DNA from 3 places in the Alsobacter sp. genome. Region 2 is predicted to be linked to each of the others. Evidence: predicted binding sites of a transcription regulator. Region 2 holds the regulator's gene; each other region holds the start of a gene.
What was found. The regulator LexA, encoded in region 2, represses DNA repair genes until DNA is damaged. The targets are predictions, from matches to a motif close to TGTTCNNNNTGTGTTCNG.
Positions count from the first base shown of each region.

Region 1: a site for LexA is predicted at 4,966-4,983, ahead of AC5JCN_RS26240 (putative DNA modification/repair radical SAM protein). Genes of this name have one in related genera too.
Region 3: a site for LexA is predicted at 1,355-1,372, ahead of uvrA (excinuclease ABC subunit UvrA). Genes of this name have one in related genera too.

Region 1 covers NZ_JCACDK010000021.1:150,963-161,577, forward strand. The annotation lists gene AC5JCN_RS26225 (zinc-binding dehydrogenase) at 1-767, opposite strand, end outside; gene AC5JCN_RS26230 (hydantoinase/oxoprolinase family protein) at 957-3,035, shown strand; gene AC5JCN_RS26235 (hydantoinase B/oxoprolinase family protein) at 3,032-4,807, shown strand; gene AC5JCN_RS26240 (putative DNA modification/repair radical SAM protein) at 5,019-6,233, shown strand; gene AC5JCN_RS26245 (UdgX family uracil-DNA binding protein) at 6,235-7,728, shown strand; gene AC5JCN_RS26250 (xanthine dehydrogenase family protein molybdopterin-binding subunit) at 7,791-10,043, opposite strand; gene AC5JCN_RS26255 (FAD binding domain-containing protein) at 10,036-10,615, opposite strand, start outside.
Region 2 covers NZ_JCACDK010000005.1:45,547-56,161, reverse strand. The annotation lists gene AC5JCN_RS05515 (c-type cytochrome) at 1-111, shown strand, start outside; gene gatB (Asp-tRNA(Asn)/Glu-tRNA(Gln) amidotransferase subunit GatB) at 153-1,625, opposite strand; gene AC5JCN_RS05505 (hypothetical protein) at 1,776-2,090, opposite strand; gene AC5JCN_RS05500 (anthranilate synthase component II) at 2,235-2,846, shown strand; gene trpD (anthranilate phosphoribosyltransferase) at 2,869-3,882, shown strand; gene trpC (indole-3-glycerol phosphate synthase TrpC) at 3,879-4,694, shown strand; gene moaC (cyclic pyranopterin monophosphate synthase MoaC) at 4,698-5,186, shown strand; gene AC5JCN_RS05480 (molybdopterin molybdotransferase MoeA) at 5,183-6,391, shown strand; gene lexA (transcriptional repressor LexA) at 6,542-7,249, shown strand; gene AC5JCN_RS05470 (ComEC/Rec2 family competence protein) at 7,243-9,630, opposite strand; gene gltX (glutamate--tRNA ligase) at 9,771-10,615, shown strand, end outside.
Region 3 covers NZ_JCACDK010000011.1:151,044-161,658, forward strand. The annotation lists gene gyrA (DNA gyrase subunit A) at 1-297, opposite strand, end outside; gene AC5JCN_RS08150 (single-stranded DNA-binding protein) at 713-1,228, opposite strand; gene uvrA (excinuclease ABC subunit UvrA) at 1,524-4,460, shown strand; gene AC5JCN_RS08160 (GNAT family N-acetyltransferase) at 4,526-4,957, shown strand; gene pyrG (CTP synthase) at 5,030-6,658, opposite strand; gene secG (preprotein translocase subunit SecG) at 6,790-7,269, opposite strand; gene tpiA (triose-phosphate isomerase) at 7,475-8,242, opposite strand; gene AC5JCN_RS08180 (SurA N-terminal domain-containing protein) at 8,423-10,324, shown strand; gene trpE (anthranilate synthase component I) at 10,347-10,615, shown strand, end outside.

The DNA of each region.
Region 1 (10,615 bases), on a different contig from region 2:
GGTACCAGCCGCTCCCAGAGGTTCGTATAGGGCTTGCCCTCGGCCTCGCCGACACTCACGACGTGGCCGCGCCGCCGCAGCGCGTCGAAGCTGCGGTCGAGAATGCTAGCGCCCGTGGAGTCGACGACCTTGTCGACACCGGCTCCGCCCGTCATCTCCAGGGCCACCGCGACGAAGTCTTCTTCCTCGCGATTGACCACACGCCGCGCGCCGAATTCCAGAGCCTTGGCTTCCTTGCCCTTCGTTCCGACAGTGCCGATGACGGTCGCGCCGGCCTTTGTCGCCAGCTGCGTCACCCACAGGCCCAGTCCGCCGCCCGCGGCGTGGACCAGGATCGCGTCACCCGGCTTCGTCACACTGACAGAGTGGAGGATGGCCCACGCGGTCATGCCCTGGATGTAGAAGGCGGCTCCGGTCTCCAGGCTCATGCCGTCCGGCAGGTGGATCAACCGCTCGGCCGGAAGGGCGCAGCGTTCCGCGAAGCCGCCGGCATTCTCCGAAAAGCCTGCGACACGGTCGCCCACCGCCACACCGGACACCCCCGGCCCGAGCGCGGCCACCGTGCCCGAGAATTCCAGGCCGGCCACCAGCGGATAGCCCTTGGGGTGCGGGTAGATGCCGCTGCGCATCATCGTGTCGGCGTAGTTGCAGCCGCCGCAGGCAACGTCGACGACCACCTCGCCCGGCGCCGCCACCGGCTCGGGAACGTCCCGCACCCCCATGCGGTCGGGACCCGGACCCGGCGACTCGATGACAATGGCGCGCATGTTCACACTCCTGGTGCCGGGCCATGCTCAAGCATCGCCGTTTTCCGCGCAATCCGGACGCCGGGCCGCCGCGGCGCCCCGGCCGCGACTATCAGACATTCACCCGCAGGCCGCCGCGTCACGGATCTTGCTTCGGGCGGAGCGCGGCAGGCATCGTGCCGGTTTCGCAGGCTTGGGGAGTGGTGGGGGATGAAGAGCATCGGCGTCGATGTCGGCGGCACGTTCACCGACCTCGTCCTGAGCGACATGGCGAGCGGGTCCCTTGCCGTGCACAAGGTGTCGACCACGCCCGACGATCCCTCCCGCGGCGTCATGACCGGCATTCTCGAGCTCTGCGCGCAGGCGGGAGTGTCCCCGTCCGAGGTCGCCTACGTCCTGCATGGCACGACGACGGCCACAAACGCCGTGCTGGAGCACAAGGGCGCCGTCGCCGGGATGATCACGAACGACGGTTTCCGCGACATCCTGCAGATCGCGCGGCACCAGCGCGTCGAGCACTATTCCATCATGCAGGAGCTGCCCTGGCAGAGCCGGCCGCTGGTGAAGCGCCGCCACCGAAAGGTGGTGCGCGGACGCCTGGTCCCGCCGCGCGGCGAGGAGCTGGAAGCGCTCGACGAGGAGGGCGTCCGGCGCGCCGCGCTGGAGCTGAAGGAAGAGGGCGTCGCCTCGGTGGCCGTGTGCTTTCTCTTCTCCTACCTCAACCCCGCCCATGAGGATCGCGCCGCGGCCATCGTGCGCGAGGTGATGCCGGACGCCTTCGTCACGACCTCCTCCTCCGTCTCGCCGCAGTTCCGCGAGTTCGAGCGCTTTACGACTGCGGCGCTGGCCGCCTTCATCGGCCCGAAGGTGCGCCGCTACATCGCCCATCTCGAAGGGGCGCTGGCCGAGGCGGGCGTGAAGGGCGACCTGCGCATCATGGCCTCCAATGGCGGCGTGGCGACGGCCGGAATGGTGGCGGAAAAGCCTGCCCTCACGCTGCTCTCCGGCCTCGCGGCCGGCGTGCTCGGCGGGGCCTGGATCGGCGAGCTCGCGCAGCGCAGGCGGCTGATCACCTTCGACATCGGGGGCACCAGCGCCGATATCGGCCTCGTGGTGGATGGGCGTTTCGCCGAGACGGATGCCCGCTCCACCTCGATTGCCGGCTTCCCCCTGCTGATGCCGATGATCGACATCCACACGATCGGAGCCGGCGGTGGCTCCATCGCGCATCTCGACCGTGGCGGCGCCTTCCGCGTCGGGCCGCGCAGCGCCGGCGCCGTGCCCGGACCGGCCGCCTACGGGCGGGGCGGGGCGGAGCCAACCGTCACGGACGCCAACCTCGTCCTTGGCCGGCTCGACGAGCACGACTTCCTCGGCGGCGGCATGAAGCTCGATGCCGGCGCTGCGCGCCTCGCGGTGTCGGGCCTTGCCGAGAGGCTCGGCCTGCCGCTGGAGGAGACGGCAGAGGGCATCCTCACCATCATCAACAGCAACATGGCCAACGCCATCCGCTCGCGCACGGTGCAGAAGGGTATCGACCCCCGCGGCTTCGCCCTCGTCGCCTTCGGCGGGGCCGGGCCTCTGCACGGGGCCGAGGTGGCCGCGATGCTCGGCATTCCCGAGATCGTCGTTCCGCCCTATCCCGGCATCACGTCGGCCATGGGCCTGCTCACGACGGACTTGAAGTACGACGCAGTCCGGACGCAGTTCCAGGTCAGCGGCAAGGTCGACCTCGACCGGCTGAACGCCGATCTCGACTCGATGGAAGCAGGCCTCTCGCGCCAGTTCGAGGCCGACCATATCCCCGCCGCCGACGTCTCCTTCGGCCGTGTCGGGGACCTGCGCTATGTCGGCCAGGGCTACGAGCTCAAGATCCCGATGCCGGCCGGACGCATCGGCCAGGCGGAGCTGGAGGAGGTCTGGCGCGACTTCCACGCCGCGCACCGGGCCGAGTACGGCCACGCCTTCGAGGCGAGCCCGATCGAGATCGTCAACATCCGCGTCAGCGGCGCCGGGCGAATGCCGAAGCTGCGGCCCCTGACGGCGCCGGAAGGAACCACGCTGGAGGCGGCGAAAGTCCGCACCGGGTCGTGCGTTTTCCGCGTCGGCGGAACGCTGCAGCGCTTCGAAACCGCCTTCTACCAGCGCTCGAAGCTGCCGGCAGGCGAACCCTTCGCCGGGCCCGCCATCGTGCTGCAGAAGGACAGCACCACCGTCGTGCCGCCCGGGGCGCGGGCGGTCGTCGACACGGCCGGCAACATCCTCATCACGCTGGGAGCATCGGCATGACCGTGCAGGCCACCGCCACGCGCGTCGATCCCGTCACCGCCGCCGTGATCCACGGCGCGCTGGAGAACATCGCCGTCGAGATGGGCTTCAAGCTGATGCGGATGAGCTATTCCAGCATCATCCGCGAGTCCGAGGATTTCGGCGCCGCGCTCACCGATGCCGAGGGACGCCAGCTCTGCGAGTGCAAGATGAGCACGCCGCTGCAGTCGGGCCCCATCCCCGGCTACATCCGCGGCATCCTGAGAACGATGGCCACGCGTGGCGAGACGCTGCGCGAGGGCGACGTGATCATGCACAACGACCCCTATGGCGGCGCCTCGCACGGACCGGACATCGCCTTCTGCATCCCGGTGTTCCTCGACGGCAGGCTCATCGGCTTTTCCGTGACAACGGCCCACCATCTCGACGTCGGCGCGCTGACGCCGGGGAGCTGCGGCATTGTCGATGCCGTCGACACTTATGCCGAGGGCCTGCAGTTCAAGGCCATCAAGGTGTTCGACCAGGGCCGCCGCAACGACGCGGTGTGGTGCATCCTGCGCGACAACATCCGGGCGCCCGACCTCGTGGTCGGCGACATGGAGGCGCAAATTAAGGCCGCGCAGATCGGCGCGGACCGCTACCTCGACCTCGTGCGGACCTACGGCCTTGCCACCGTGAACGCCGCCTACGAGGACCTGATGGACTATTCCGAGCGGCTGATGCGCGACGCCATCCGCTCCTTGCCCGACGGCGATTACATGGCTGTCACCCACATCGACGGCTACCTCGACGATCCCGACCCCGCGAGGCGAGACCTGCCGATCCAGGTGACGCTGAAGGTGCGCGGCGACAGCATGGTGGTCGACCTCACCGGAACGGCGCCGCAGGTGTCGGACCGGCCGATCAACATGCCGCTGGAGGGCACGGTCGACTGCGCGGTGTGGCTGACCCTGCGCTCGATTCTGCTGGACAGCACGGTCTACGGCGCGATCCCGCAGAACTCCGGCCTGACCCGGCCCATCGAGATCGTCGCTCCCAAGGGGACGCTGGCAAACCCGTCCTTCCCGGCCCCGGTCATCGCGCGCTTCTGCCCGGGCAACCAGCTCGCCGACACAGTCATGAAGGCGCTGTCGCAGGCCGTGCCGAAGCAGGTGAGCGCCGGCATTGGCAACCTCCGCGTGGTCGCCTTCAGCGGCCTCGCCGACGGCCAGCACTGGGTCCATATGGAGATCCTGGAAGGCAGCTATGGCGGCCGCTTCGGGCTGGACGGCATGGATGCGGTGGACACGCTCTACGCCAACACCCGCAACAACCCTGTCGAGGACATCGAGTCCCATCTGCCGCTGCGGGTGAACCGCTACGAGCTGCGCAACGACGCCGTCGCGGCCGGCCAGTGGCGCGGTGGCATCGGCTCGATGCGCGAATTCACCTTCCTCGCCGATGGCGGCTTCTCTATCGAGGGCGACGGCCACCGCTACGCCCCCTGGGGATTCCAGGGCGGTCGCGAGGGCCTTACCGCTGCATTGCGCCTGCGCGGGCGGGAGGGCGCGGAGCACGAGCTCGTGTCCAAGGTGCCCTACCGGGCAGTGAAGGCAGGCGACACGCTGGTATCGCAGGGCCCCTGCGGCGGAGGCTATGGCGATCCGTTCGCACGGGATCCGCAGGCCGTGCTCGACGACGTTCTCGACGGGTACATCTCGCCGGACGCTGCCGCGCGGGACTACGGCGTCGTGGTGGCCGGGCTGGCTGTGGACGAGGCTGGGACGCGGGCGAGGCGAGCTGGCAGGGGCTAACTCCTCTCACCCTGCCCTCCCGTTCGGAGAGAGAGTGCGCTCGCGCGCCACAAACGGCACCGGGAACCCCTCTCCCGAGTGGGAGAGGGGCAGGGGTGAGGGACCCATGCCTCCCGCACGAAGCACGCCCGTGTCCCTTCGCCGCACCATCCCGCCTTGAGAACAAACATCGAACGGCCTACCCTCCGGATCCCGCGTTCCGGAACCCGTCATGGACCTCAAGGGCAAGCTCGAAATCCTCGCCGACGCCGCCAAGTACGACGCCTCCTGCGCGTCGAGCGGCGGGGCGAAGCGGGACTCGTCGGATCGCAAAGGGATCGGTTCGTCCGGCGGGTCGGGGATCTGCCACAGCTACACGCCGGATGGGCGCTGCGTCTCGCTGCTCAAGATCCTGCTCACCAATGCCTGCATCTATGACTGCCTCTACTGCATCAACCGCTCGTCCAGCCATGTGCGTCGGGCGCGGTTCTCGGTGGAGGAGGTCGTCCGGCTGACGCTCGGCTTCTACAAGCGCAACTATATCGAGGGCCTGTTCCTCTCCTCCGGCATCATCAAATCGCCGGACTACACGATGGAGGAGCTGATCCGGGTGGCGCGGACCCTGCGCGAGGAGCACCATTTTCGCGGCTACATCCATCTCAAGGTGATTCCCAACGCCGACCCGCTTCTGGTGGAGGAGGCGGGACGCTGGGCCGACCGGGTGAGCGTCAACATCGAGCTGCCCAAGCCCGAGAGCCTGGAGCGGCTGGCACCCCGCAAGGAGATCGGCGCCATCCGCCGCTCCATGGGCCGGCTGCGCAGCACCATCGAGGAAGCGCCCCGGTCGAAGGGCCGCCCCTTCGCCCCGGCCGGACAGTCGACCCAGATGATCGTCGGGGCCGACGGCGCGGACGATGCGGCAATCCTCGGAACGAGCGTCTCGCTGTACAGCGGCTACAAGCTCAAGCGCGTCTACTACTCCGCCTTCAGCCCCATTCCCGACGCGAGCGCCGGCCTGCCCGCGAAGCCCGCGCCGCTGGTGCGCGAGAACCGGCTCTACCAGGCGGACTGGCTGCTGCGCTTCTACGGCTTCGCGCTCGACGAGATCGTCGCGGGCGGCGATGCGGGGATGCTGTCGCTCGACATGGACCCAAAGCTCGCCTGGGCGCTGAAGCATCGCGAGCGCTTCCCGCTCGATGTGAACCGGGCGAGCCGGGAGGAACTGCTGCGCGTGCCGGGGCTCGGCGTCCGCAATGTCGACCGTATCCTCGTCTCACGCCGGGTGCGCAGCCTCAGGACGGACGACCTCGCCCGTCTCAAGATCTCGCTGCGGAAAGTCTCCCCCTTCCTCGTTCTCCCCGATCACCGGCCGACGCAGCTTCTCGACCGCGCCGACCTCGCCGCGCGCCTGCGCCCCGGCCCGGCACAGCTCGACCTTTTCGGGTGAGATGGCAACGGCGACGACAACGGTCGAGCGAATCCAGCTGGCCGGGCCCTCCGATTTCGACGGGTTCCGGGCGCATGCACGCCGGCTGCTGTCGCAGGGCGTGCCGCCGGACGCTGTGCTCTGGTTGGAGGGCGACACGCCCGACGACCTGTTTGCCATGCCGGGTGAAGGCGGCAGCCGGCCCGGGGAAGGCAGCCGGGCGGTCCCCCGCGTATCCCGCGCCTTCCTGGCTCTCGCCGGCCAGGCCTCGCTACACAGCGACCCCGGCCGCTTCACGCTGATTTATCGCCTTCTCTGGCGTTTGGCCGACGAGCCACGCCTGCCCTCGCTGGCTTCGGACCCGGACATCGTTCGCCTGAACGAACTCGCCAAGGCGGTGCGGCGCGACATTCACAAGATGCACGCCTTCGTCCGCTTCCGCGACATCGAGGGGCCCGCCGGCGAAGCCTTCGTCGCGTGGTACGAGCCCGACCACCACGTGGTCGAAGCTGCATCGAGCTTCTTCGTGAAGCGCTTCGCGAGCCTCGTCTGGACCATCCTGACCCCGGAATGCACCGCGCACTGGACGGGCGAGGCGCTCCTGTTCGGCCCGGGCGCGGGCAAGGCGGACGCGCCGTCGCAGGATCGGCTGGAGGATCTCTGGCGCAGCTACTACGCCAACATCTTCAACCCCGCCCGGGTGAACCCCGAGGCGATGCGCGCGGAAATGCCCAAGCGCTTCTGGCGCAACCTGCCGGAAGCCTCGCTCATCCCCACCCTCGTCGCCGAAGCCCCCGCCCGTGCCGCCGCCATGGTGGACGCCGCGCCGACGCTGCCTGTGCAGCGCCGCGGGGCCGTCCTGGCCGACGCGGCTCCCGCTGCGCCTGTTCCCGCAGAGGGACTGCCCGGCATCGCCGCGGCCGCCCGCACCTGCCGTGCCTGCCCACTATGGGAGCACGCCACGCAGACAGTGCCCGGCGAGGGCCCCGCCACGGCGCGGCTGATGCTCATCGGCGAACAGCCCGGCGATCTGGAGGACATCGAGGGACGGCCGTTCGTCGGCCCTGCCGGACGGCTGCTCGACAGGGCGCTGGCCGAGGCCGGCGTGTCGCGCGGCGGTGTCTACGTCACCAATGCCGTGAAGCACTTCAAATTCGAGCCGCGGGGGAAGCGTCGCCTGCACAAGCGTCCCGCTGCCGCCGAGATCCACGCGTGCCTGCCCTGGCTGGAGCGGGAGCTCGAAACGGTCGACCCGGGCGTCATCGTCCTGCTCGGCGCCTCGGCGGCACAGGCCGTGCTCGGCCGGTCGGTGGCCGTGACGCGTGAACGGGGCGAGCCTTTCGCCCTGCCCGGCGGCCGGACGGGGCTGATCGCGACGCATCCCTCCTACATCCTGCGGCTGCAGACGGATCGGGAGAAGGCCGCCGCCTTCGACGCCCTTGTCGCCGATCTCCGCAAGGCGGGCGAGCTGGCCGAAGCCGGCACGTCCGCCGAGCGGGGAAGCGAGAAGGACTGAGACCCGGCGCCAACCGAGGACAGTCCGGGACGGCACTCGAATATCGGGCGCCTGTCTGTCCGTCAGGTGATCAGGCGTTCGATGCCGACGGGGAACTCGCGGACGCGCACCCCGGTCGCGTGCCAGATGGCGTTGACCACGGCGCCGGCCGAGCCCGTAATGCCGATCTCGCCGACGCCCTTCACCCCGAGCGGATTGACGTGAGGGTCGTGCTCGTCGACCAGGATCGCCTCCATCTCCGGGACATCCGCGTTGACGGGAACGTGGTACTCGGCGAGGTCGGCATTGAGGATGCGTCCCGTCCGCTCGTCGGTGACCGCCTTTTCGTGCAGCGCGAAGGACACGCCCCACACCATCCCGCCCAGGTACTGGCTGCGCACGAGGTGGGGATTGATGATGCGCCCGGCCGCGAATGCGCCGACGAGGCGCGTCGCCCGCACCTGACCGAGATCCGGGTCGACCTTCACTTCCGCGAACACCGCGCCATGGGCGTGCATGGCGAAGTCCTGCGATGCCGGATCGGCGGCAGCCATGCCGGAGCCCTCGACGTTGTCGAGGCCGGCCCGTTCGAGGATTGCGGCGTAGGTCTCCGACCGGGTCTCGTCGTCGCGCCTGTGCAGCCGCCCGTCCCTGGCGACCACGCCCGCATTGCCGGTGCCGAACAGCGGCGAGGCTGCATCGCGGGTGGCGATGTCGGCGAGCTTCGCGATCACGTCTGCGCCGGCATGGTGGATGGCCGAGCCGGCCGTCGCCGTGTGGGCCGAGCCTCCGGCGATGCCGGCATCCGGCAGGTCGGAATGACCGGACCGGAACTCGACCTCGTCGATGTGCAGGCCGAGGCTGTCTGCGGCGACCTGCGCCAGCGCCGTCCAGGCGCCCTGCCCCATGTCGTGCGCGCCTGTCTCGACGATGCCCGAGCCGTCGCGACGGATCACGGCCCGTGCCTTGCCCTGGAACATCAACGCCGGGAACGTCGCCGTTCCCACGCCCCAGCCGACGAGCAGGCCGTCCTCGTCGCGCATCTGCCGCGGCTGCAGCGGCCTGCCGCTCCAGCCGAAGCGCTCGGCCCCGATGCGGTAGCAGTCGCGCAGGGCCTTCGAGGAGAAAGCCTTGCCGGTCATCGGCTCGGTGTCTGAATAGTTGCGCAGGCGGAAGGCGAGCGGGTCCATGCCGCAGGCCTCGGCCATCTCGTCGATGGCGCTTTCCAGCGCGATCGAACCGGTCGCCTCGCCGGGTGCGCGCATGAACAAAGGCGTCCCCGCATCGAGACGCACCGCCTTGTGCGACGTGCGGATGGCGGGGCTGGCATAGACCGTGTGCGAGACCTCGGAGGCGGGCTCGTAGAAGTCGTCGAAGGTGCTGCTGGCGGTCAGCGTATGATGATGCAGGCCGGTCAGCGCGCCATCGGCCGCCGCTGCGAGCCGCAGTGTCTGCCGGGTCGGCGCACGATGCCCGACGGGGCCGTACATCTGCTCGCGCTTCAGCACCAGCTTCACCGGCCGGCCGACCAGCTTCGCCGCCAGCACGCCCAGAACCTGGGGCCCTGAGAGGAGGCCCTTCGACCCGAAGCCGCCGCCGAGAAAGGGGCTGCGGATGAGGATCTTCGACGGCTCCAGTCCGAGCAGGCCGGCGAGCCGGCCCCGCGCCATCTCGAAGCCCTGGGTCGGCGTGTCGATGACCAGCCGGCCCTCTTCGAAGGAGGATACGATGGCGTGCGGCTCCATGGCGTTGTGGTACTGCGGTGGCGTCTCGTAGGTCGCCTCCACTTTGACCTCGCCACCGGCGAGCCCTGCTTCCACGTCTCCCGTCTCGTCGTCGGCCGGATGGCCCACTCCGACCGCCGGCGGCGTCACGGGTTCTGCCGCGTCCAGCGTGGTGCGGGCCGGCTCCGCCTCGTAGCGCGGCGCGAGCAGGGCGGCACCCTCGGTCGCGGCCTCCAGCGTCTCGGCGATCACCACGGCGATAGGCTGGCGGTGGTAGCGGACGCGGTCGTTCTGCAGCAGGTCCAGCCGGAACATGAACGGGTGGAACTTGGCGTCGGGATCCTGCGCTAGCGCAGGGCGGTTCTCCGGCGTCATCACCTCGACGACGCCCGGGTGCGCCTTCGCCGCGGCGACGTCGAGATCGGCGACTCGCCCCCTGGCGATGCCGCTCACCGCCAGAACCGCGTGCAGCAGGCCGGGCCTTTTGGCGTCCGCAGCATAGGGGGCGGCGCCGGTCACCTTGAGGACGCCGTCGCGCCGGGTGAGCGGCTGGCCCATGTTGGACCCGTGGCGCCGGTGGGCGGGGTTCTGCGTCGGCTGGATGTCAGTCATGGGCGGGGGCTCCAGAAGACAGGGGCGAGGCAGGCAGGGCGGGAAGGCGCGCGGGCGTTCCCGCGAGCGCCATGGTCAGCGCGCGTACGACGGCGCGCCTTGCAAGCTCGATCTTGAAGGCGTTGTCGCCGGAGGGACTTGCCCCGGCGAGCGCGGCATCGGCACAGCGCCGGAACGCATCCGGGCCCGGCGTGGCACCCGCCAGCAGGGCCTCGGCCTCGCGCGCCCGCCACGGCTTGTGGGCGACGCCGCCGAGCGCGATCCGCGCTTCCACCACCGTGCCGCCATCGAGGCGCAGCGCCGCCGCGCAGGAGACCACGGCGAAGGCATAGGACGTCCGCTCTCGCACCTTCAGGTAGCGCTCATGCCCCGAGAAGGAGGCCGACGCGGCCGGGAGCCGGACGGCGACGATGATTTCGCCAGGGCGGATCTCCGTGTCCCGGTCCGGCGTATCGCCGGGCAGCCTGTGGAAGCTCTCCAGCGGAATGTCCCGTGTCCCGCCGGGACCGGCGAGTTCGACGATCGCGTCGAGGGCCGACAGCGGCACGCAGAAATCGGAGGGGTTCGTGGCA
Region 2 (10,615 bases):
AAGCTCGTCGACTTCCTGATAGACCCTCACCCGAAGATGCCGGACATGCAGATCAACCGCGAGGAAGCGGGCGACATCGTCGCCTACATCCAGAGCCAGGCGCCGCAGTGAGATTTGGCGAGGAGCCGCGCGGGTAGCGCAGCCTGACGCCTTTAGATGCCCAGCTTGGCCTTGAGAAGCTCGTTGACGGCCTGCGGGTTGGCCTTGCCGCCGGACTGCTTCATGACCTGGCCTACGAACCAGCCGATCATCGTGGGTTTGGCCCTCGCCTGCTCGACCTTGTCGGGATTGGCGGCGATGACCGCGTCCACCGCCGCCTCGATGGCGCCGGTGTCGGTGACCTGCTTCATGCCCCGGCTCTCGACGATCTCGCGCGGGTCGCCGCCCTCGGTCCAGACGATCTCGAAGAGGTCCTTGGCGATCTTGCCCGAGATCACCCCTTCGCCGATCAGGTCGACGACGGAACCAAGCTGCGCGGCGGAGACGGGAGACGCGGTGACGTCCTTCCCCTCCTTGTTCAGCCGGCCGAAAAGCTCGTTGATCACCCAGTTCGCGGCGGCCTTGCCGTCACGGCCGCGTGCGACGTTTTCGTAGAAGTCGGCGGACTCGCGCTCTGCCACCAGCACCGAGGCGTCATAAGGTGTGACGCCGTATTCGGCGATGAAGCGTGCCTTCTTGGCGTCAGGCAGTTCCGGCAGGTGCCGGGCGAGCTCGTCGACGAAGGGCTGGTCAAATTCGAGCGGCAGCAGGTCTGGATCGGGGAAATAGCGGTAGTCGTGCGCCTCTTCCTTCGAGCGCATCGAGCGTGTCTCGCCGCGGCCGGGGTCGTACAGGCGGGTTTCCTGGTCGATCTTGCCGCCGTCCTCGAGGATGCCGATCTGCCGTCGCGCCTCGGTCTCGATCGCCTGGCCGATGAAGCGGATCGAATTCACGTTCTTGATCTCGCAGCGGGTTCCAAGAGGCTCCCCCGGACGGCGCACGGAGACGTTCACGTCAGCGCGCAGGCTGCCCTTCTCCATGTCGCCGTCGCAGGTGCCGAGATAACGCAGAATGGTCCGCAGCTTGCTGACGTAGGCGCGCGCCTCCTCCGAGGACCGCAGGTCGGGCTTCGACACGATCTCCATCAGGGCGACGCCCGACCGGTTGAGGTCGACGAAGCTCATCGTCGGGTGCTGGTCGTGCAGCGACTTGCCGGCGTCCTGCTCCAGGTGCAGGCGCTCAATGCCGACGGTGATCTGGCCGCCGCTTTCCGGCAGGTCGACCAGCACCTCGCCCTCGCCGACGATGGGGCTCTTGTACTGGCTGATCTGGTAGCCCTGAGGCAGGTCGGGATAGAAGTAGTTCTTGCGGTCGAAGGTCGAGCGCAGGTTGATCTGCGCCTTCAGGCCGAGCCCAGTGCGCACCGCCTGCTTCACGCATTCCTCGTTGATGACGGGGAGCATGCCGGGCATGGCCGCATCGACCAGCGAGACGTGCGAGTTCGGATCGCCCCCGAACGCGGTCGACGCGCCGGAGAAGAGCTTCGACTTCGAGGTGACCTGGGCGTGGATCTCCATGCCGATGACGACTTCCCAGTCGCCGGTGGCGCCCTTGATGAGCTTCTTGGGATCTGGCTGTGCGGTCATGGTCGTCCGGTGCCTCGGGGCGGTCTGGCCGCGACGGCGGCCGTCCTGCCTTTTGGGTCCCGCGCGCGCGCCGGTCAAGAGGCGCCGGATGGGCCGCACTCCTGCCGAAACCGGCTTTAGACTGCCCGGCGCCTGCCAGCCGGCGCTACCTCACGCTCTCCGCCCGACAGCCCGCCGGGCGGTGAATCCGATGACGGCCCAGACGATGCCGGCGATGAACCGGAACAGGGCGTGCGCGCCCCCGAACAGGAACTCGCCCTCGAACCAGCTGATCCCCACGAAGCGCAGGAGGAAGCTCACCGCCACCCCCGCCAGCGCCGCGATGAAGCCGGCCAGCACGATCTTCACGGCCTGGTCCGCGTGCCATCCCATCCAGAGCCCGATCAGGACCACGGCGGGATCGAGGAAGGCGAGGATGATCACCCACCGGAACTGGTCGAGGTCGGCGAGGAAATGGGGCGGCACGCTGGGTCTCCGATGACGGCTCGGGCGTCATGGGGCGCCGGGCAAGCTGCGTCAAGGACGGCGCCGGGCAGGGATCGCTTGACGGGCGGCGGCGCGCGGACGAAAACGCGTGAGCCGGACGGGACGACCCGGCACAGGATCGCCATGCCCCGGATCACCCTCGTCGACAACTACGACAGCTTCACCTGGAACCTCTACCACGACCTCGGTCGTCTCGGGGCGAAGGTCGACGTCGTGCGCAACGACGAGGTGAGCGCGACGCAGGTCGTCGACGGCACGCCCGACGCGATCGTCCTGTCGCCGGGCCCCTGCACGCCCAACGAGGCGGGGATCTGCCTCGACCTCATCGCTGCCGCCGGCGGGCGCGTGCCCATTTTCGGGGTTTGCCTCGGCCTGCAGGCCATGGGGCAGGCCTATGGCGGCCGGGTGGTGCGTGCTCCGTTGCCGATGCACGGCAAGGTTTCGACCATCCACCACCGCGGCCAGGGCGTCTTCCGCGGCATCAACGGCCCGTTCCGGGCCACGCGCTACCACTCTCTCGTCGTCGCGCGCGAGGACGCGCCTGCCGATCTCGCTATCACGGCCGAGAGCGAGGACGGGCTGGTGATGGGCATGTCGCACCGCGCCCATCCCGTCCATGGGGTGCAGTTTCACCCCGAGAGCATCCTCTCCGAGCACGGCCTCGTCATCCTGAAGAACTTCCTCGACCTCGCGGCCGAGTGGAACAAGACCCAACGCGAACCCGCCTTCGCCTGAGGCGGGTCGCCGGAGCCCGCCCATGGACGCGTTCAAGCCCATCATCGCCAAGGTCGCCGCAGGCAGCCCGCTGTCGCGCGAGGAGGCCCAGCATGCCTTCGACACCGTGCTTTCCGGCGGCTCCACGCTGGCGCAGACGGCCGGTTTCCTGATGGCGCTGCGTGTCCGCGGCGAAACCGTCGACGAGATCACCGGTGCCGTGGCGGCGCTTCGCGACAAGATGCTGCGCGTCGACGCGCCGGCGGATGCGATCGACATCGTCGGGACCGGCGGAGACAATTCCGGCAGCTACAACGTCTCCACGCTCGCGGCGATCATCGCGGCTGCTTGCGGGCTGAAGGTCGCCAAGCACGGCAACCGCGCGGCGTCCTCCCGGTCCGGCGCGGGGGACGTTCTCGCGGCCCTGGGCGTGAAGGTGGGGCTCGAGCCGCCGAGCGTGACCGCCTGCATCGACGAGGCGGGCGTCGGCTTCATGTTCGCTCCCGCGCATCACGCCTCGATCCGCCATGTCGCGCCAGTCCGCGTCGAACTGGGCACACGGACGATCTTCAACCTGCTCGGACCGCTCTCCAATCCGGCGGGAGTGAAACGGCAGGTTCTGGGAGTCTTCTCAGAAACCTGGCTCGAACCGCTCGCGCAGGTTCTGAAGGCGCTCGGCTCGGAGCGCGTCTGGGTGGTGCATGGCCGCGACGGCCTCGACGAGATCACCACCACCGGTGAGACGCTCGTCGCGGCGCTGGAGGACGGCTCCATCCGCCGCTTCGTCATCACGCCCGAGGAGGCCGGGCTCGCGCGCTCGCGTCCCGAGGATCTGAAGGGCGGCGAGGCCGAGCAGAACGCCACCGCCCTGCGCGCCGTCGTCGCCGGCGAGCGCAACGCCTATCGCGACATCGCCGTGCTAAACGCCGCCGCCGGGCTCGTCGTGGCCGGACGTGCGCGGACGCTGCGCGAGGGCGCGGATGCTGCAGCGTCCGCCATCGACAGCGGTGCCGTCGCCCGGACGCTGGACGTTCTCGTCGCGGTGTCCAACCGATGAGCGCGGGGATCGATATTCTCGACCGGATCGAGGCTTACAAGCGCCTCGAGATCGCTGCCGCGAAGCATGCCGTGCCGCAGGCCGAGATCGAGCGGCGTGCCGCGGCGGCCCCGGCGCCGCGCGGCTTTGCCCGGGCCATCGACACCCATCTCGCCGAAGGCCGGCCGGCCCTGATCGCCGAGATCAAGAAGGCGAGCCCTTCCAAGGGCCTTATCCGCGCCGACTTCGACCCGCCGGCCCTGGCGAGGGCCTACGAGATTGGCGGCGCGACCTGCCTCTCCGTCCTCACCGACGAGCCGTCATTCCAGGGCAGGCCGGACTATCTGAAGGCGGCGCGCGACGCGACCCGCCTTCCCGCACTGCGCAAGGACTTCCTGTTCGAGCCCTACCAGGTGTTCGAGGCTCGCGCCTGGGAGGCGGACTGCATCCTCGTCATCATGGCGAGCGTGACCGACGCTCAGGCGCGCGAACTCGTCGCCACCGCCCATGCGCTCGCCATGGACGTGCTGGTCGAGGTGCACGATGCCGCCGAGCTCGATCGCGCCTTGCCCCTGGACACGAGGCTGGTCGGCATCAACAACCGCAACCTCAGGACCTTCGAGACGCGCCTGGAAGTGACGGAGGAGCTGGCTCCCCGCATCCCGGCAGACAGGATCGTCGTCGGGGAGAGCGGCATCTTCGCCCATGCCGAGCTGGAGCGGCTCGGACGCTGCGGCGTGCGCACCTTCCTCGTCGGCGAGAGCCTGATGCGCCAGGCCGACGTTGCCGCCGCGACCAGCGCGTTGCTGTTCGGCGAGGCGGCGGAGGCCTGAGCGATGTCCGGCCTCACCCATATCGACGCGTCCGGCACCGCCTCCATGGTCGACGTCTCCGACAAGTCCGCCACGATGCGGACCGCAGTCGCAGAGGGCTGCGTCGTCATGCTGCCCGAGACGCTGGCGCTGATCCGCATGGGCGACGCGAAGAAGGGCGACGTCTTGGGCGTCGCGCGCATCGCGGGCATCATGGCGGCCAAGCGCACGCACGAGCTGGTGCCGCTCTGCCATCCGCTACTTCTGACCAAGGTCCAGGTGGATCTCGAGCTCGACGACCTTCTCCCGGGCGTTCGCATCCGCGCGCTGGCCCGGGTGACCGGCCAGACCGGGGTGGAGATGGAGGCGCTGACCGCTGTCTCCGTCGCCTGCCTCACCGTCTACGACATGGTGAAGGCCGCTGATCGCGGCATGCGGATCGAGGGCGTCCGGCTGCTGTCGAAGGAAGGCGGCAAGTCCGGTGAATGGCAGGCCGAGGGCACGCCGTCATGAGCCTGCTCTCGGTCGACGACGCCCTGAGAATGGTGATCGAGGCGGCCGGGCCGGTCGAAACGGAGACCGTTCCCGTGGCCGAGGCGGACGGGCGCACTCTGGCAGCTCCGCTGGCGGCCCTGCGCACGCAGCCCCCCTTCGCAGCGTCGGCGATGGATGGCTACGCCGTGCGCGGCGAGGACGTGGCGCAGGCGGGTGCACGGCTGAAAGTGATCGGAACGGCACCGGCGGGGCACGCCTTCGAGGGCCGGGTCGGTCCTCGCGAAGCGGTCAGGATCTTCACCGGCGCGCCATTGCCTGACGGGGCGGACACGATCCTGATCCAGGAGAACGCGACCCGCGAGGGCGATGTCGTCGTGACCACGTCCGCCGAACGCACGGGGCGCTTCGTGCGCCAGGCCGGGCTGGACTTCGCCTCCGGGCAGGAACTGCTGCCGGCGGGCACGCGCCTGACGCCGCGGACGGTGGCGCTGGCTGCCGCCATGGACCATCCCACCATTCAGGCACGTCGCCGCCCTCGCGTGGCCATCCTCGCCACGGGCGACGAGCTCGTCCGCCCCGGGGAGACGGCGCGACCCGACCAGATCGTCGCCTCCAACACCTATGCCGTCGCCGGCATGACCGCCGCGGCCGGGGGGGTGGCGACCGACCTCGGGATCGCGGGCGACACGTTCGAGGCGCTCGAGGACGGCATAACCCGGGCCGAGGCTGCAGGCGCCGACGTGCTCGTCACCCTCGGCGGCGCGTCCGTGGGCGACCACGACCTCGTCCAGTCCGCGCTCACCAGTCGCGGCATGACGCTCGGCTTCTGGCGGATCGCGATGCGGCCGGGCAAGCCGCTGATCTTCGGCCGACTGGGTCGGATGGTGATCCTCGGGCTCCCGGGAAACCCCGTCTCATCCATCGTCTGTGCCCGGCTCTTTCTCGTCCCCCTGCTGCGCGCTCTCGTCGGCGATTCCGAAGCCGGCGGGGATCCGTCGGAGCCGGCCAGGCTCGGCGAGGCGGTTCCCGCCAACGACATGCGGCAGGACTACGTCCGTGCGCGGACGGAGCGCGCGCCCGACGGGACGACGATCGTGTTCCCGTTTCCGCTGCAGGACTCCTCGATGCTCAGCGTCTTGGGCGCAGCCGACGCCCTCCTCGTTCGTGCCCCGCACGCGACTGCCGCCAAGGCAGGCGACGCCTGCAGGATCGTGCGCCTTTAGCGCTCGTCCGGGGCCGCGATCCCATGTGGAACATTGGGCCTCGCCATGCGAACAGGTGATCGATTTGCCGAACACAGGGGGAACGTGTATGGTTTGTTCGTGATTTGTTTGAGTCGCGCAACGCGCGATCGCTCCGCAGGTGGCACCGGCATGTTGACGCGCAAGCAGCACGAACTCCTTCGCTTCATTCACGACCGACTGCGCGAGGACGGCGTTCCGCCCTCCTTCGACGAGATGAAGGAGGCGCTGGACCTGCGCTCGAAATCCGGCATTCACCGGCTGATCATGGCGCTGGAGGAGCGCGGCTTCATCCGCCGCCTGCCCAACAGGGCCCGCGCCATAGAGGTGGTGCGCATGCCCGAGCAGGCGGTGCCGGCCGGCGCCCCGCGAGGCCGCTTCAGCCCGAACGTCATCGAGGGAACGCTGGGCAAGCTGCGGCCGCGCCCGGTCTCGGGCGGCAGTGACGACGCAAACCCGAACGTGGCGATACCCGTCATGGGGCGCATCGCGGCAGGCACGCCCATCTCGGCCCTGCAGGTCCGCAGCCACACGATCAGCCTGCCGCCGGACATGATCGGATCCGGCGAGCATTTCGCACTCGAGGTCCGCGGCGACTCGATGGTCGATGCCGGCATCCATGACGGCGACACTGTCGTCATCCGCCGGCAGGACAGCGCCGACACCGGGGACATCGTCGTCGCACTGATCGACGACGAGGAGGCCACCCTGAAGAGGCTGCGCAAGCGGGGCTCATCGATCGCGCTGGAAGCCGCCAATCCGGCCTACGAGACGCGCGTGCTCGGCCCCGACCGGGTGCGCATCCAGGGCCGGCTGGTCAGCCTGCTGCGCCGCTACTGAGCCTCTTCCTCGCCGTCCGGAGAGGTGGTGCGCGGCATCCGCGGTGGCGGTCTCGCCTGCGGAACCGCACCGGGTGGCGGGGCACGCAGCCATGGGCGCTCCACACCGGGTGGTCGAGCCTGTGTCTCGGCGATGACGCTCACTGTAGTCCCGGCTGCTTCGGCAAAGCCCTGCCCCGGCAACGACATCGGCGGACCTGTTGAGAGTTTGACTCCGGCAATCCCTTCGCTGCCGAGTGCCATGGAGACGGCTCCCGTGCGGGCCAGCGAGGCTCGGTCGATGAGAAGCGCGGGGGTGCACCATGGCGGCGCCCGAAGAGGCGTGACGAGGATCGTGGCGCGCCGGCAATCCTCCTCGAAGGCGGCGGGGGCCGTCGCGAGCACGATGGCGCCTCCGCCGAGTAGCCGTCCGACGCAGCCGATGGGGTCGCAGGACGTGCCCTTCACGAGCGACGGGTCGTCTGGCGAGCGCCCGTCGGCATCGGCGGCGAGCCACTGCGTGACGGCGAAGTCGCCCGCCCCCCGGCCGAGAATTGCGAGCCGTCCATCCTCGGTGCGGAACGCCAGGGCTCTCGCGTCCTGCGGGACCACAAGGTCCATGCGCGGCGCCGAGGCGGCCAGCGCGACGCCTGCGACTGCGGCGGGAACGGCGGACAGGCGCAGCCATCCACGCCAGAGCGTGGCGAGAACCACGGCCGCGGAGAGCCCGAGCAGGGCACCATGTCCGAAGGCCGGAGAGTGGCGGACCGCGCCCGGCAGGCCCGCGACCCAGGCCGAGAGCGACAGCATCCCCTGGACACCAAGCCCCATGACCCGCCAGACCGGCGTGTCGAGCCCGAACGGCATGGCGACCATCCCGAGCATTGCCATCGGCATCACCACGATGCTGACGAGCGGCAGCGTCAGGATGTTGCCGACGATGCCCAGCAATGTCCCGCGCTGGAAGTGATAGAGCGCGAAGGGGGCCGTCGCGGCCTCGGCAACGAGGGTCGAGAGCACGGCGAGCACAACGTGCCGCCGGGCGGACCCGAGAAGGCGTGCGACCGGCCCCGGGGGCGGCGCATCGCGCGGACTGGGCTGTTGCTGGCGCAGCGGCGTGAAGGCTCCCGCTTCCGGGTCGCTGCCCGGAGCAGCCCTCTCGAACAGGGCGATCAGAGCAGCGACGGCCGCAAACGACATCTGGAAGCTCGGGCCGAGCAGGCTCTCCGGCTCCAGGGCGAGCACCACCATCGCCGCGAACGCGAGGTTGCGCATCGAGAGCGCCGGCCTGTCCACGAGTATGGCACCCATCAACACGAGGCTCATCACCAGCGAGCGCTGCGTGGCGATCTCCGCGCCGGCGAAGGTGTTGTAGACGAGGGCCGCCCCCATCCCCGCCAGCGCGGCGATCTTGCGCAGGGGCCAGCGCAGCGCCAGTTCGGCCGAAAGGGCCAGCGTGGCTCTGACAAGCCAGAACACCATCCCGGCCGCGAGCACCATGTGAAGCCCGGAGATCGAGACCACATGGTAGATGCCGGCGCCGCGCAGGGCGTCGTTCGTCTCTTCGGGAATCAGCCCGCGCTTGCCGGTGACCAGCGCAGCGCCGACGGCGCCCGACGGCCCCTCGACAGCGCCGACGATACGGGCGGTGAGGTCGTTTCGGGCACGGTCGACCAGAGCCCGAAGGGAAAGTCCCCACCCCGCAGCAGCGGGAGCCTGCGCGACGGCTACGGGCCCGAGGACCGAGCCGACGGCGCCGATGCCGGAGAAGAAGGCCTCGCGCGCGAAATCGTAGCCGCCGGGCCGAGAGGGCTCGGGCGGCGGCATGAGCCGGGCCCTCACGGCGACGAAAGCGCCGGCTTTCACTTCCGGGCGCCCCTGGGCGACGAGCCGGACCTTGCCGGGGAGCGCGCCGGGCGCCATCCCCTCGATTTGCGAGACGTGCAGCAGCAGCCTGACGGACGCCGCCTGCACCTCGACGCTTTCCACGTAGCCGGACACCTGCGCGATACGCACGCGGTCGAGCACAGGCGCGGCGACCGAGGCCGTGCGCAGGCTCGCGGCCGAGAAGCCGGCGGCCAGGAACGCAAGGCCGAGCGCGACGGCAAAGGGCGCTCCGGCGCGGCGGCGCAGAAGGATGGCTGCCGAGGAGAATACGGCCAAGGCGAGCGGCCCCGCAGCGAGCCACGGCTCCCGGTCGGCCGCGAAGTAGAGGAGGATGCCGGCGGCCATCACGACAGGCAGGAACAGGAAGGCCCGCCCGGCGTCGAGCTCTCCCCGCAGGGAGCGCCCAATGGTGGCATGCGCCGTTTGCGCCCACCTCGCGGCAGCGTCCCACGCCGCCCAGCCGGCATAGCCTGCCTCGGCTTCCGCCGTCGTGCCGCGACCGTGACCGAACGCCATACGCGGCCCCCGCTCCCGGAGCCAAGCGCCCCTTAACGGCGCCGTCCATTGATGCTACACGACGCCCTCCCCGGCGCCACCGCCGCCCGGTTGAAACGCTTTCCCGCCCTGCACGCCCTATTTCCGGAACCGAGCGCGCGATGTCCCGTCCCGTCGTCACCCGTTTTGCCCCCTCCCCCACTGGCTTCCTGCACATAGGCGGCGGGCGGACGGCCCTGTTCAACTGGCTCTACGCCAGGCGCTTCGGCGGCACGATGCTGCTGCGCATCGAGGACACGGATCGCGAGCGTTCCACCGATGCTGCCATCGACGCGATCCTGGACGGCCTCTCCTGGCTCGGCATCACTTGGGACGGCGACGTCGTCTACCAGTTCTCCCGGGCCGCCCGGCACCGCGAGGTGGCGGAGGGCCTCCTGGCCAGGGGGCTGGCCTACCACTGCTACGCCTCGCAGCAGGAGCTCGAGGAAATGCGCGAGAAGGCGCGGGCAGAGGGCCGGCCCATGCGCTATGACGGCCGCTGGCGCGACCGCGATCCCGCCGAAGCCCCCGCCGGGGTCAAGCCCGTGATCCGCCTCAAGGCACCCGTCGACGGCGAGACGGTGGTCGAAGACCGCGTCCAGGGCCGCGTCGTCTGGCAGAACAAGGACCTCGACGACATCGTGCTGCTGCGCTCCGACGGCACGCCGACCTACATGCTCGCGGTAGTGGTCGACGATCACGACATGGGCGTCACGCATGTGATCCGCGGCGACGACCATCTCACGAACGCGGCAAGGCAGACGCAGATCTACCAGGCTTGCGGGTGGGAGGTGCCGGAGATGGCGCACATCCCGCTGATCCATGGGCAGGATGGCGCCAAGCTGTCCAAGCGCCACGGCGCCCTGGGCGTGGATGCCTACCGCTCGCTGGGCTACCTGCCGGCCGCGCTGCGTAACTACCTCGTGCGCCTCGGCTGGAGCCATGGGGACCAGGAGTTCTTCACGAC
Region 3 (10,615 bases), on a different contig from region 2:
GTCGTAGATCGACTGGTCGCCGTGCGGATGGTACTTACCGATGACGTCGCCGACGACGCGGGCCGACTTGCGATACGGCCTGTCGGGAAAGTACCCGTTCTCGTTCATCGAGTAGAGGATGCGCCGGTGGACGGGCTTGAGCCCGTCTCGCGCGTCCGGAAGCGCGCGGCTCACGATGACGCTCATCGCGTAATCGAGATAGCTGCGCTTCATCTCGTCGGTGATCGAGACCGGACGAATGTCCTGGCCCTCGCCGCCGGGACCTCCGGCAGGGTTCTGCTTGTCGTCGTCTGCCAATATCTTTGCCTGGCTGGTAAAATGCGCTGCCGAACTTCTAGTCGATTCCGGTGAGTGAAGCCAACGGAATCGGGCTGTTCAGGGCAGTGAATTCACAAGTGAAATCAGAATGTTGCCAGTCGCTGACCGAACGTGTGTCGAAAACACGGCGGCGGAGCCGCCCGGGAAGCCGGGCCAACGGGCAGGTTGGCCAATTGCGGAGAGAAAAACGACCGACACAAGACGCATGCGCCGCGTCTCGCGCGCAGCTGAATCATGGGTGCGCGCCGAAGCATGACTGCGGCGCGGCCAGGCGCCACGTCCTGCACGCTCTCTCAGCGGCGTCCGCCCCCTACGCTCTTCGTGCCACTCTCCGCTCGAGCATGACGAAGGCTCTGGAAGGCGCCCGCCGCTGTGCGACGGGCACGTTCCCCGATCAGAACGGGATGTCGTCGTCCAGGTCGGCCGCGCCACCGCGGCCACCGCCGCCGCCCGCGGGAGCCGGGCGGCGCTCCATGGGCGAGGAGCGGCCGAAATCGCCGCCGCGCGACGCCCCGCCACCATAGTCGTCTTCCATGGCGGGAGCGCTGCCGCCCTGCCCGCGCGAGTCCAGCAGCGTCATCTCACCCCGGAAGCGCTGCAGCACCACTTCGGTCGAGTAGCGCTCCTGGCCGCTCTGGTCCTGCCATTTGCGCGTCTGCAACTGGCCCTCGATGTAAACCTTCGAGCCCTTCTTGAGGTACTGCTCGGCCACGCGGGCAAGGTTCTCGTTGAAGATGACGACGGTGTGCCACTCGGTGCGCTCCTTGCGCTCCCCGCTGGCCTTGTCGCGCCAGGTCTCCGTCGTGGCGAGGCGGAGATTAACGACCGGCTCGCCGCTGCCGAGGCGGCGCACCTCGGGATCGCGCCCGAGATTGCCGACGAGGATGACCTTGTTCACGCTGCCCGACATGGCGGAGCACTCCTGGATCTGTCTCACCCGACCTTAACGCCTGACGTCGCCGAAGGCGCCCACACCGGCCACCCCATGCCGGTTATCCACATGCCCAGCCCCGGCCAGAGGACAAGCAGCGGCATATGTTCCTGTTGTGTTCTTATCAGCAGCAGTCTATGCCTGCAAGCGGCGCTGACCCCTGTCGCTTACCCGGCCAGCGCACTATTTTGCTGCTGAAACCCGATCCGCTCGAAGTCAGCGGGGCCTTGACGGTCCCGACGGGTCGCTTGTTTTCCGGGGCGAGAGCGAAACCATGGCCGATATCGACGACCTCTTCGACCGCGCGCGTGGCGCGGGAGCCTTCGCGCCCGACCAGCGGACGATCTCGATCCGCGGCGCGCGCGAGCACAACCTGAAGAACGTCGACCTCGTGATCCCGCGCGACAAGCTTGTGGTTTTCACCGGACTGTCCGGTTCCGGCAAGTCCTCGCTCGCCTTCGACACGATCTATGCCGAGGGCCAGCGCCGCTATGTCGAGAGCCTCTCGGCCTATGCGCGGCAGTTCCTCGAGATGATGCAGAAGCCGGACGTCGACCAGATCGACGGCCTGTCGCCCGCCATCTCGATCGAGCAGAAGACGACGTCGAAGAATCCCCGGTCGACGGTGGGTACCGTCACCGAGATCTACGACTACATGCGCCTGCTCTGGGCCCGCGTCGGCATCCCATACTCGCCCGCCACCGGACTGCCGATCGAGAGTCAGACCGTCTCGCAGATGGTCGACCGGGTGCTGGCCTTGCCGGAGAAGACGCGCCTGTTCCTGCTCGCCCCGGTGGTGCGCGGGCGCAAGGGAGAGTACCGCAAGGAGCTCGCGGACTTCCAGAAGCGCGGCTTCCAGCGCGTCAAGGTGGACGGCGCGTTCTACGAGATCGCCGAGGCCCCGGCGCTCGACAAGAAGCTCAAGCACGACATCGACGTCGTGGTGGATCGGCTGGTCGTGCGTGCGGACATCGGCTCGCGCCTCGCCGAGAGCTTCGAGACGGCGCTGGAGCTTGCCGACGGCATCGCCGTGATGGAGTTCGCGGACGAGAAGGACGAGGCCGGCGAGCCCCGCCGCATCGTCTTCTCGCAGAAGTTCGCGTGTCCCGTCTCCGGCTTCACCATTCCCGAGGTGGAGCCGAGGCTCTTCTCCTTCAACAACCCTTTCGGCGCCTGCCCCAAATGCGACGGGCTCGGCCACGAGATGGCGATCGACCCCATGCTGGTCGTGCCGGACGAGAACCTCACCTTGCGTGGCGGAGCCATCGCACCCTGGGCACGCTCGACCTCGCCCTATTACGGCCAGACGCTCGCGGCGCTGGGCGCCCATTTCGGCTTCAAGCTGACGCAGAAATGGAAGGAGCTTCCGGCGAAGGCGAAGGACGTGATCCTGTACGGGACTGGCGAGGAGAAGGTGCGCTTCTCCTATGACGACGGCCTGCGCGCCTATGAGGTCAACAAGCCCTTCGAGGGCGTGGTCCGCAATCTCGAACGGCGCTGGAAGGAAACCGAGAGCGACTGGGCCCGCGAGGAGATCGGCCGGTTCATGGGCGAGACGCCCTGTGGCGAGTGCAACGGCTTCCGCCTGAAGCCCGAGGCGCTGGCGGTGAAGATCGACGCTCATCACATCGCTCAGGTGTCGAAGTTCTCCGTCCGCGACGCCCATTCCTGGTTCGGGAGCCTGCACGAGCGGCTGAACGCCAAGCAGAACGAGATCGCGGGGCGCATCCTCAAGGAGATCCGTGAGCGGCTCTCCTTCCTGCTCGACGTCGGCCTCGATTACCTGACGCTGGCCCGCAACTCCGGCTCGCTCTCCGGCGGCGAAAGCCAGCGCATCCGGCTCGCCTCGCAGATCGGCTCCGGCCTCACCGGCGTGCTGTACGTTCTCGACGAGCCCTCCATCGGCCTGCACCAGCGCGACAATGAGCGGCTGCTGGGCACGCTGAAGCGGCTGCGCGACATCGGCAACAGCGTCATCGTGGTCGAGCACGACGAGGACGCCATCCTCCAGGCCGACCACGTCGTCGACGTCGGACCCGGCGCGGGCATCCATGGCGGCGAGATCGTGTCGCAGGGCACACCCGAGCAGATCCTGGCCGACAAGGCCTCGCTCACCGGCCGCTACCTGAAAGGCGAGCTGACCGTGCCCGTCCCGCCCAAGCGCAGGCGGCCGCAGAAGGGCCGGGTGCTGCGCATCGGCGGCGCGCGCGGCAACAACCTCAAGAACGTCAAGGCCGAGATCCCGCTGGGGACCTTTACCTGCGTGACCGGCGTGTCAGGCGGCGGCAAATCGACCCTCGTCATCGACACGCTCTACAAGGCCGTCGCGCGGCGCCTGAACGGCGCGCTGGAGCACCCTGCCCCGTTCGACACGATCGAGGGGCTGGAGCACCTCGACAAGGTCATCGACATCGACCAGTCGCCGATCGGCCGCACGCCGCGGTCCAATCCCGCCACCTATACGGGCGCCTTCACGCCCATCCGGGAGTGGTTTGCCGCCCTGCCGGAGGCGAAGGCCCGCGGCTACATGCCGGGTCGGTTCTCGTTCAACGTCAAGGGCGGACGCTGCGAGGCCTGCCAGGGCGACGGCGTCATCAAGATCGAGATGCACTTCCTGCCCGACGTCTACGTCACCTGCGACGTCTGCAAGGGCAAGCGTTACGACCGCGAGACGCTGGAGGTGAAGTACAAGGAGAGGTCCATCGCCGACGTTCTCGACATGACGGTCGAGGAGGCCGGCGAGCTCTTCAAGGCGGTGCCGTCGATCCGCGAGAAGATGGAGACGCTGGCCCGGGTGGGGCTCGACTACATCAAGGTGGGACAGCAGGCGACGACGCTGTCGGGCGGCGAGGCCCAGCGCGTGAAGCTCTCCAAGGAGCTGTCGCGCCGCTCGACCGGGCGAACGCTGTACATCCTCGACGAGCCGACGACCGGCCTGCACTTCCACGACGTCGCCAAGCTGCTCGAGGTGCTGCACGAGTTGGTCGAGCAGGGCAATACCGTGGTCGTGATCGAGCACAACCTCGAGGTCGTGAAAACGGCCGACTGGGTTCTCGACCTCGGCCCCGAGGGCGGCGACGGCGGCGGCACCATCGTCGCGTCCGGCACGCCGGAGGACATCGTGAAGGCTCCGGCGAGCCATACGGGCCGGTTCCTGAAGGAGGTTCTCGCCAGGCGGCCGCTGAAGGCGAGGACGCAGGCAGCGGAGTAACGTTCGGGAACGATCCCGCTTCGCCATCCCGGGAACATCGCTGCTTCGCGCGACGTTGCTGACCCATGGGACAGCACGCATTCAGACAGGCCTTCCGGCTCACGCAGGAGATGGTCCAGGACTGGTCCGGCGAGGTCGCCCGGCACCACGGGCTGCAGGAGTTCAGGGTCTTCCTGACCCCGACAGACGATCTGCGCCTCGCCTTGATCGTCGTTCCCGAGCAGGCGCGTTGCGCCGGGATCGGGTCGGCTGCGCTGGGCGACCTCTGCGATCTCGCCGATTCCTGGGGCCGCCGGGTCGTCCTGTCGCCCGCCGAGTCCGGCGGCGCCTACGGCACCACCTCCCGCGAGCGCCTGGAGCGCTTCTATTCGCGCTTCGGGTTCAGGGAAGCCGACGACGATGCCCGGGACGCGACGATGCCGGACGCCATGGTGCGTGCGCCGCGCAGAGCGGCCGTCGCCCGCCCTGAAGGCCGCCGAGCGGACGCGAAACCGTGAGGGTCCAGGCGCCGAGTCCCCTTCCCGGCCCTTCGGGCCGCCGGGGACGACAAGGCGCTGAAAGCGGACCGGCTAGACCAGCCGGCTCTGCACGACAGCCGCGCTGATGAAGCTCGAGAAGAGCGGGTGCGGCTCGAAGGGGCGCGACTTCAGCTCGGGGTGGTACTGCACGCCGATGAACCACGGATGGTCGGGGAACTCGACGGTCTCGGGCAGCAGCCCGTCCGGCGACACGCCGGCGAAGCGCATGCCCCTCGCCTCCAGCGCCTCGCGGTAACCCATGTTGACTTCGTACCGGTGGCGGTGGCGTTCGCTGATTTGGGTGTCGCCGTAGATCTGCGCGATGCGACTGCCCTCGGCCAGCTGGGCCTTGTACGCGCCGAGCCGCATCGTTCCGCCGAGGTCGCCCTCGGCATGGCGCTGCTCCAGCTCATTGCCGCGCATCCACTCCGTCATCAGGCCGACGACGGGCTCGGTGCAGGGACCGAACTCCGTGGAGTTGGCCGCCGCGATGCCGGCAAGCGAGCGCGCCGCCTCGATGACGGCCATCTGCATGCCGAAGCAGATGCCGAGATAGGGCACCCGGCGCTCGCGCGCGAAGCGTGCTGCCTGGATCTTGCCTTCCGCCCCGCGATGGCCGAAGCCGCCGGGCACGAGGATGCCGTTGACGTGCTCCAGGAAGGGCGCCGGGTCCTCGCTCTCGAAGACTTCGGACTCGATCCAGTCCAGGTTCACCTTCACCCGGTTGGCGATGCCGCCATGCGCCAGCGCCTCGATCAGCGACTTGTAGGCGTCCTTCATCCCGGTGTACTTGCCGACTACCGCGATGGTGACCTCGCCCTCGGGGTTGGCGATGCGCTCGGTCACGCCTTCCCAGCGCGCCAGGTTCGGCTTGGGCGCCGGCTCGATCCCGAAGGCCGCAAGCACCTCGCGGTCGAGGCCCGCCTCGTGGTAGGCGGCGGGAACGGCATAGATCGAGGAGACGTCGCGGGCCTCGATGACGGCGCTCTCGCGAACGTTGCAGAACAGCGCCATCTTGCGCCGTTCGTCGCGCGGGATCTCCCGGTCGGTGCGGCAGAGCAGGATGTCGGGCTGAATGCCGATGGAGCGAAGCTCCTTCACCGAGTGCTGCGTCGGCTTGGTCTTCAGCTCGCCGGCCGAGGGAATGTAGGGCAGCAGGGTGAGGTGGACGTAGACGGCGTGGCCGCGGGGCAGGTCGTTGCCGAGCTGGCGGATGGCTTCGAAGAACGGCAGGCCCTCGATATCGCCGACCGTGCCGCCGATCTCGACCAGCACGAAATCGACGTCGTCATTCCCCGTCAGCACAAATTCCTTGATGGCATTCGTGACGTGCGGGATCACCTGCACGGTGCCGCCGAGATAGTCGCCCCGGCGCTCCTTGGCGATGATGTCCTGGTAGATGCGGCCGGTCGTGATGTTGTCGGCCTTCGAGGCAGGTCGGCCGGTGAAGCGCTCGTAATGCCCGAGGTCGAGGTCGGTCTCTGCCCCGTCGTCGGTGACGAACACCTCGCCGTGCTGGTACGGGCTCATCGTGCCCGGGTCGACGTTGAGATAGGGATCGAGCTTCCGCAGCCGGACCGAATAGCCCCTGGCCTGCAGGAGCGCGCCGAGGGCGGCGGAGGCGAGTCCCTTGCCAAGCGAAGAGACCACGCCGCCGGTGATGAAGACGTACCGTGCCATGGGGAGTCTCGTCTAAGCCCTGCGTTTCGATTCGGTGAGTCCGGGGTGCCGGCATGCCCCGATTTCCACAGCCGCCGGCTCCCCTCCCTGCGGCATAAAGAGAGAGGGCCGGTCGCCCGGCCCTCTGGTCGTCATTGCTGCGTTGCCGGAGCGGCCGGAGCCGCAGGTGCCGGCTCGGCGGGTGCGGCAGGTGCCGGAGCGGCAGAGGCCGGAACGTCAGGTGCGGGAGCCGCGGGCGCCGAAGTGGATGGAGCCGGCTGGCCCTGGTTTTCCAGCTGGCGCAACTGGTCGAGCACGCCGCCCGACCCGGCAGGCGCCTGGGCCGGCGCGGGAGCCCCGGCCGCCGGTGCGTTCTGGTCCAGGATGGAGCGCGGTGCGCCGCGGTGCCCCGCCAGAATGGCAAGGACGAGGCTGGTGGCGAAGAACGCCGCGGCCAGGATCGCCGTCGCCCGGGTCAGGGCATTGGCCTGGCCACGCCCGGTCAGGAAGCCCGACACGCCGCCGCCGCCCGAAAGGCCGCTGAGTGCGCCGCCCTCTGACCGCTGCAGGAGGATGACGCCCACCAGCGCGATCACGATGAGCAGGTGGACGACGATGATGACCTGTTGCATGCCCGTCCGTGTCCAAGCGAAAAAGCCGGGCGCGGATCGCTCCCGTCGGGAGCCGGCCGCCCCGGCCGAATGTCTGCGGCGGCGTTTAGCACTTCGCCACCCGCATGGGAAGATGGGGATCGGCGCGGATGGGGCAAGGCGGCGGAACGCGGTTCTTCAGACCCGCTGTCCTGAATGCGCGTCAGAAGACGCGCGCTCCATTGGCCTAAGCGTAGGCCGCGGCGATCCCCAGAAAGTCGGCCGCCTTGAGGCTGGCGCCGCCGACGAGGGCTCCGTCGACGTCCTCGACGGCCATCAGCTCCTTCGCGTTGGAGGGCTTCACCGAGCCGCCATAGAGGATGCGGACCCCGGGTGCCGCGTCCCGGCCGACCAGCTTGCGCAGTTCGGCGCGGATGGCCTTGTGCACCTCGGCCACGTCGGCCGGCGTGGGAGTCAGGCCGGTGCCGATGGCCCAAACGGGCTCGTAGGCGACCACAACTGTCGCGCCGTCGGCGCCGTCGGGCAGCGAGCCGCGCAGCTGGCGGCGGACGACGGACAGCGTCTTCCCCGCCTCGCGCTCCGCCTGTGTCTCGCCCACGCACACGATGGCGCCCAGCCCCGCCCGCAGGGCGGCCTCCGCCTTCGCCTTGACGACGGCGTCGGTCTCCTTGTGGTCCGTGCGGCGCTCGGAGTGGCCGACGATGACATAGGCCGCTCCTGCGTCGGCCAGCATCTCGGCGGCGACGTCACCCGTGTGGGCACCGCTTGCCTTGGCGTGGCAGTCCTGACCGCCGACGCCGATCCGCGTGCCGACTGCAGCCCGCGCGACCTCGCCGAGGAGCGTCGCGGGCGGGCAGACAACCAGTTCCACCTTCCGGCCGAGGGCCGGCTTGTAGCCCGCCGCCATGGCGGAAAGCTCGGACAGCGCCGCGCGGGTTCCGTTCATCTTCCAGTTGCCGGCCACCAGGGGCCGCGGGCGCGCGTTGGATGTCATCTCACTCCCCAGACTTTATCGTCGCCGCATAGCAGAAGCGCTTCCGCCCCGAAAGGGCCGCGAAAAGCTGCGAGCGCGCGTTGCCGGGGCGGGAACGCATCGATAGGATGCGCCGCTTTTCGGCCGGGCCCCTTTCTGCCCGCAGCCGCGCTTGAACGAGACAGGATCGGAACGCGTCCCATGATGAACGGTATCCGCAAGGCGGGGCAGAGTTGGCTCGGCCGTATCGTCGTTGCCATTCTCTTCGGGTTCCTGATCCTCAGCTTCGCGATCTGGGGCATCGGCGACATGCTGCGGAACGCCGGCCATGTGAACGTCGCCAAGGTCGGCTCCAGGGACATCACGGTGCAGGCTTACCGGGACGCCTACCAGGCCGAGCTGCAGACCCTGTCGCGCCGGATCCGCCGCAACATCACCACCGACGAGGCGCGTGCCGCCGGCCTCGACAGGCAGGTGCTGAACCGCATGATCTCCGAGCTGGCGCTCGACCAGCGCGCCGCCTCGCTCGGGCTCGACATCTCGGAGAAGTCTCTGGCCCAGGCCATCTTCAGCGATCCCGCCTTCAAGAACGCGGCCGGCCAGTTCGACCGCAACCTCTTCAACGAGACGCTGCGCAACAACGGCTTTACCGAGCAGGGCTTCCTGAAGACGCAGCACAATGTGTACCTGCGCCAGCAGCTCGCCGAGACCGTCGGCGGCATCATGCCCTCCCCCGCCGTGCTCCGCGATGCCGCCTGGCGGTTCCGCAGCGAGGTGCGCAACGCAGACTACATCGTCCTGGGCGCGGCGGCGGCGGGCGAGATCGCGGATCCCGACGAGGCGACGCTGCAGAAGTTCTTCGACGATCGGAAGGCCGAGTTCCGGGCGCCGGAATACCGCAAGGCGGTGCTCCTGCGCCTGTCCCCTGCCGATGCCGCCAAACCGGGCGACGTGCCGGAGGCGGAAGCCCAGGCCTTCTACGACGCCAACAAGCAGCGCTTCGGCCAGCCCGAGCGGCGCTCCGTCCAGCAGATCGTGTTTCCAACCAAGGAAGAGGCGCAGGCTGCCTCCGACAGGATCAAGAGCGGCACGGGCTTCGACGCGATCGCGCAGGAGCGCAAGCTGGAGGCGAAGGACTTCGATCTCGGTGTCGTCACGAAGGACGGGATCATCGATCCCAAAGTCGCCGAAACCGCCTTCGCCATGGCGCAGCCCGGCGTGAGCGACCCCGTGGAAGGCCGCTTCGGCACCGTTCTGGTTCGCGTCGACCGGATCGAGCCGGAGCACGTGAAGACCTTCGCCGAGGTGCAGGACGCCATCCGCGCAGAGATCGCGACGCGCAAGGCCAAGGACGCGGTGCAGGACATTCACGACGCCATCGAGGACCAGCGCGCGTCGGCCAAGCCGCTCGCCGAGATCGCCAAGGAGCGCAACCTGCCGCTGGTGACCATCGACTCGGTGGACCGCGCCGGCCTCGACAAGTCCGGCAAGCCCGTCGACATCCCCGACCGCGAGGCGGTGCTGAAGGCGATCCTCGGGTCCGACATGGGTGTCGACAACGAGGCGGTGGCCCTGAAGGACGGCGGCTGGGTGTGGTTCGACGTCACCGGCATCGAGCCGCCGCGCGAACGCACGCTGGCCGAGGTGCGCGGCGACGTCCTGCGGCAGTGGAAGGAGGACGCCATCGCCGGCAAGGTCGCCGACAAGGCGGCCCAGCTGATCAAGGACATGCAGGGCGGCAAGACGCTGGAGGCCGTGGCGCAGGAGCTGAGCGTCGAGGTGAAGAAGGCGCAGGGGGTGCGCAGGCAGGGCGCCGACGCGGGCCTGCCGGCGACGGCCGTGTCGCAGGTGTTCGGCACGCCGGTCGGCGGCTTCGCCTCGGCCATCGGCGCGACCCCGCAGGAGCGCATCCTGCTGCGCGTGACCTCGGCCGAGGTGCCGGCGCTCGTCTCCTCGACGCAGGAGGCCACGCAGCTCGACGACCAGATCCGCGTTGCGCTGGGCGACGACGTGCTCAGCGCCTACGTGGCCAAGGTGCAGAATGAGCTCGGCGTCAGCATCAACGAGGCGGCGCTGAGACAGGCCGTCGGCGGCGGGGCCTGAGCCCCCGCCGGAAAGGACCGCGATGACCGCCACGGCAGACTTCGCCGCCTTCGAGGCCGACTATGCGCGGGGCCGCCCCTTCCTCCTGCGCACGGCCCTCGTCGGCGATCTCGAGACCCCCGTTTCCGCCTTCATGAAGCTGTCGGCTGGCGAAAGCGGGCCGGCCTTCCTGCTGGAATCCGTCGAGGGCGGCGCGGTGCGCGGGCGCTACTCGATGATCGGCCTGGCGCCCGACCTCGTCTGGCGCTGCCGCGGGCATGTGTCGGAGATCAACCGGGTCGCCCTCGTCGA